2 regions of the Leptolyngbya sp. AN02str genome follow, and region 2 is predicted to be linked to the other one. Evidence: riboswitches for the same ligand, from Rfam matches in the RefSeq annotation. Region 2 holds a riboswitch; the other holds the start of a gene.
What was found. A riboswitch is a leader RNA that binds a small molecule or an ion and turns the genes downstream of it on or off. The one in region 2 is predicted to bind cyclic di-AMP.

Region 1: another riboswitch for cyclic di-AMP. It lies ahead of ACQ4M4_RS24720 (glycosyltransferase family 4 protein); the one in region 2 lies ahead of ACQ4M4_RS26510 (universal stress protein).

Annotation. Positions count from the first base shown of each region.
Region 1 covers NZ_JBNXVR010000048.1:13,123-15,323, reverse strand. The annotation lists cyclic di-AMP (ydaO/yuaA leader) riboswitch at 648-867, shown strand; gene ACQ4M4_RS24720 (glycosyltransferase family 4 protein) at 1,055-2,201, shown strand, end outside.
Region 2 covers NZ_JBNXVR010000058.1:12,386-14,586, forward strand. The annotation lists gene ACQ4M4_RS26510 (universal stress protein) at 71-799, opposite strand; cyclic di-AMP (ydaO/yuaA leader) riboswitch at 1,268-1,485, opposite strand; gene ACQ4M4_RS26515 (MinD/ParA family ATP-binding protein) at 1,724-2,201, opposite strand, start outside.

The sequences.
Region 1 (2,201 bases), on a different contig from region 2:
TCTAACGTTGAGTCAATCTTCTTTCCTTGCGAACCTATTACTGTTGTATTTCGAAAAAACAAATCCAAGGTTTATCAAGGTTCTCTTTCCAAACTGTCACATGACTTTCGTTGCATTTCTCGTAACAGCTTCGAATCTCATTCAAGCCAGTTTTAAGACCTGATATTTTAAGCACTGATAAACGGGTTGAAAGGACGAATGAAGTTCCTTCCTTGTTCCTCTTTGAGCTTTAATTCACCCAGTTGGGGGATGGATGCTAATCATGCGGTTAAGTTGAAAAGTGCTCATGTTTTCTTCAAGAGTTCAAACTGTTGTCCAAATTTTTCACATGAATTTGCACATGAGTATGAGTAAAAGCAGCAAAGGATGAGATCAAAAGGATAGCGATCGCCAAACGGAATCAAGGCTTAAGCTGTGAAAATTCATTTTGTTGAAACAATTTGCGATTCTTGATAGCTAACCGAAGCCGTACCTGATACAAATACTTTTTTGCATCAAGTACGGTAAACCGTAAATTAAAATCGGTAGTTTCTAACTGCTTTTGGTCATCTCCTATACCAGGCTTATCCCTTTGGGGTGATGAGTTGACTAAAAACTTTTGGTAAGCTATTCTCGCAGCAAAACTCATAAGTCAGCCTAATTCAGTAAGGCTTGAGTTGCCGAATTGGCTAATCAAAGCACCTTACTGGAGCGGAGGAACCAAACTTTGGGGCATATCTTTTACGGAAGGGAACTGAAGAAGCCAGCTAGAAACTTGCAATTTTCAATTGCTTACAGCTCTAACTGGTCATACTCAAAACCTTCAAAGGAAGGGCAACTCTCAGCCCTAGCCCGTCAGCTAACTTCGTCGGCATTGAGAGGGACTGTACAATCGGCACAGTTGCTTGCAAAGTCGCTTTGCACAATTGTTTTACGGTTCGATTTTCGTCAGTATCCTTCAATTTCAGTATGCGGCTTTGTAGTAGTTTTGTGCCGGCTCTGACACTGAGGGTCCAATAACTATTGCCTCTGGTGTCGAGCAAAAATCGTGAACCATGAGGTGAAAGAGTCAGTCATGTTTCCAGATCAAAATCGGCGAATTGCTCTAATTTCTGTTGCTGGCGACCCAGCAGCCGAAATTGGTCAAGAGGAAGCTGGTGGCCAAAATGTGTATGTTCGCCAAGTGGGCGAACATTTGGCAAAGCAGGGTTGGATCGTTGATATGTACACCCGCAAGAGCCATGCAGATCAGCCAGAAATCGTGCAGCATTCTCCAACCTGCCGCACGATCCGCGTTCAGGCTGGGCCGTTAGAGTTTCGTAGCCGTAATGAACTGTTTGAGTATCTACCCGAGTTTGTTAGCTCAATGGAAGCGTTTCAGCGCCGGGAATCGGTATCTTATTCGCTTGTCCATACCCACTATTGGTTGTCGTCTTGGGTGGGGATGAATCTACGGCAAAAGTATCCACTGGTGCAGGTTCACACCTATCACTCATTGGGAGCCGTAAAGTACAAGGCGATCGCTCAAATGCCTACTGTGGCGATGCAGCGTCTGCCGGTCGAAAAAACCTGTCTTGAGACGGTTGATTGTGTTGTGGCAACTAGCCCGCAGGAGCAAGCTCACATGCGGGAATATGTTTCGGAACTGGGCAATGTGGTGATTGTTCCATGTGGCACCGATATTCAACGCTTTGGCAATGTATCGCGCCAGGAAGCGCGGGCACAGCTCGGTTTAGATCCCGATGCCAAGATTGCCTTGTATGTGGGTCGATTTGACCCACGGAAAGGGATCGAAACGTTGGTTCAGGCGATCGCCCAGTCCAAACTACGTGACCACGAAAACCTGCAGCTAATTATCGGTGGCGGTAGTCGCCCTGGTAAAAGCGATGGGAATGAGCGCGATCGCATCGAGAAAATTGTTCACGAGCTAGGCATGCAAGACATGACGAGCTTCCCTGGTCGGTTGGATGAAACGAATCTACACCTATACTATGCGGCAGCCGATGTGAGCGTTGTGCCCAGCCATTATGAGCCCTTTGGCCTAGTACCTATTGAGGCAATGGCCAGCCGCACTCCCGTTGTGGCCAGCGATGTTGGTGGATTGCAGTTCACCGTCGTTTCTGAAGAAACAGGTTTGCTGGTACCGCCCAAGGATGTTGATGCGTTTGCTCATGCAATCGATCGCATTTTAGAAAACGACACGTGGCGAGCCGAATTGGGCA
Region 2 (2,201 bases):
CAGCACCCACCTTCCAACAATGCCTGGTTTTGCGAGTCACTTAACACAGTCGCTCAATCCATGCAGGCGATTACCCTTCTTCCAACTGAGATGGAATTCCTAGAATTGGGCAAGGAAAATCATCGGCTAACTCCGCTAACTGTGGATGGTCAAGAGAGCTACAGCCAAGTAGTAGTAGATCAATCTTCATTTCCTTAGCCACAGTCTTTAGGCTTTCCGCTAAGCTGCCAAACCGCAGATGTGCCTCCAAAGAACCACGCCACTCTTCTGCTAAGCATCGAGCTTGCCACAAAATGTAATCTGCTTGATCAAGCGGCGTTTTTGGCACAAGGTCAAGCTCTGCCTGGCAGCCCGTCAAGCAGTCCGACAAGTGAGACAAATGGGGCAACGGAGCACGGAGCGTTTCTTTTCGTCTTAACGGTGTTGCCACGGTTGTTTGGGCAGAACGTAGACTACCAACCGATTGAGACAAAGCAAGGGTTTCTTTTTTATTGGCGTGCTTTTTGGAAAAGTGTCGGTTTGTAGAGCGTCTTCTCGTTTTTTGCTGAAGGGGTTGATCCACGACATACAGCACATGCACCATCACCTGTTTTTGCGTAGCCAAGCGGGTTTGATGGGCAATCCACAACATTAAATCCAATGCAACTTGGCTATTAGGAGAACCTTTATAACCAATCAGCAGGTTGATGACGTCATTAGACTGGATTTCTGCTGTTTCTAAAGACGCTGGCCCCGAAGACAACAGCATGTGGTCCATCAAGTTGGAATCTCCCAACCCATTCTGTAAACGTGCAAGCATGGACTTAATTTTCACAGCCCTTTCCTCTAAATAAGCCTGTAGCTAGGAAGATTGCAATAAAATTTGGAGTTAGCCTGTAGACACAACTCATCGCACAATCACGCCAAACATTGCCATCTATAGCAATGTGATCAAACACTGGCTAATCGCACAGATTGGAGGCAATGATTTTGGTCAGCATGACTCCCCATCAACGCTGGAAACACAAGCGATCGCCCAATTGTGAACAGGCGCTTCATCGCGAAATTTAACAATTAAAAATTGATACAACAGCGAGAGACAGTTTTCCTGCCCAATGAGACATCGACTCAGGACCATTTGCAACTCCATAAAACGCGATAGAAACAGGTCGGCAGTCTAGTGCACGACGCAGGGCGTTTACTCTTGGAAGAGCAGGCTCAAGAATGAAACAGCGTCATTCTCAACCAACCTGAGGATTTTGAAGTCAAGTCAAAAAAATTCTTTCCTTCAATCTCCTCTCAATGCCGACGGAGTTAGCTGACGGGCTAGGGCCGAGAGGTACCCCTCTCCCAACTCAAGGAAAAATAAAGAAAACCTTAAGAACAGCGTCTCTATTCAAGCGCTTTGGAGCAAGGTTTTGCGTCTTCCTTAGGGGAGATACGCCCCAATAAAGTGGTTCCTCCGTTTTGGGGGAAAGCCTTATTGTGAAAAGGCTACAATGACTCCTAACTAAATGATATTCCCCAAATTAGGCCGACCAATACAGATTCAGTACAATACTTAAGCTAACATTCAGGTATTTAATCGTCAACGAATCAATATATTTAGCAATAGATTGAAACAAAATTCGATGCTTTATGAGATTGGCAATCTTTAACTTTTATTTAACTTTGTCGAGGAGTTATTTAATTTAACTTCTCCTGACCAATAGATCCTGACCAATAGGTCTTGTGGGCGATACATTTAATCTTCGATTAAACAATGGGCGATCGCCTCCATCGTTTGAGTAATAGGGTGATTCGGGTATCGCAAACAGAAGAGATCGCAACTTCCCATTTCCATAATTTCTGATGCTAACGGCAACATTCCCAACACGGGTGATTGAAATACAGACTCAATTTGAGTTTGAACAGAAGCTTGAACATACTCATTCAACACTTGATTCATGACCAAAAAATGTTGCGGAATAGCTAACCGTTGAGCCACCTCTAACATGACAGCTAACCATTCAAAATCTTGTGGCTTTAACGTAGCAACAAGGCCTAATTTATCCGACAGCGTCATTAAAAATAAGGCAAGATGGCCAAAGCCAACAGGTGCATCGAGCAACAGATAGTCCAGGGCCAATCGCTCTACCAGTACCTCAAAACGTTGAGATAACGCGGTAACACTATACCCCGTCAATAACAACGACTCTAGATCTTTGAGAGAAGCCTTGGCT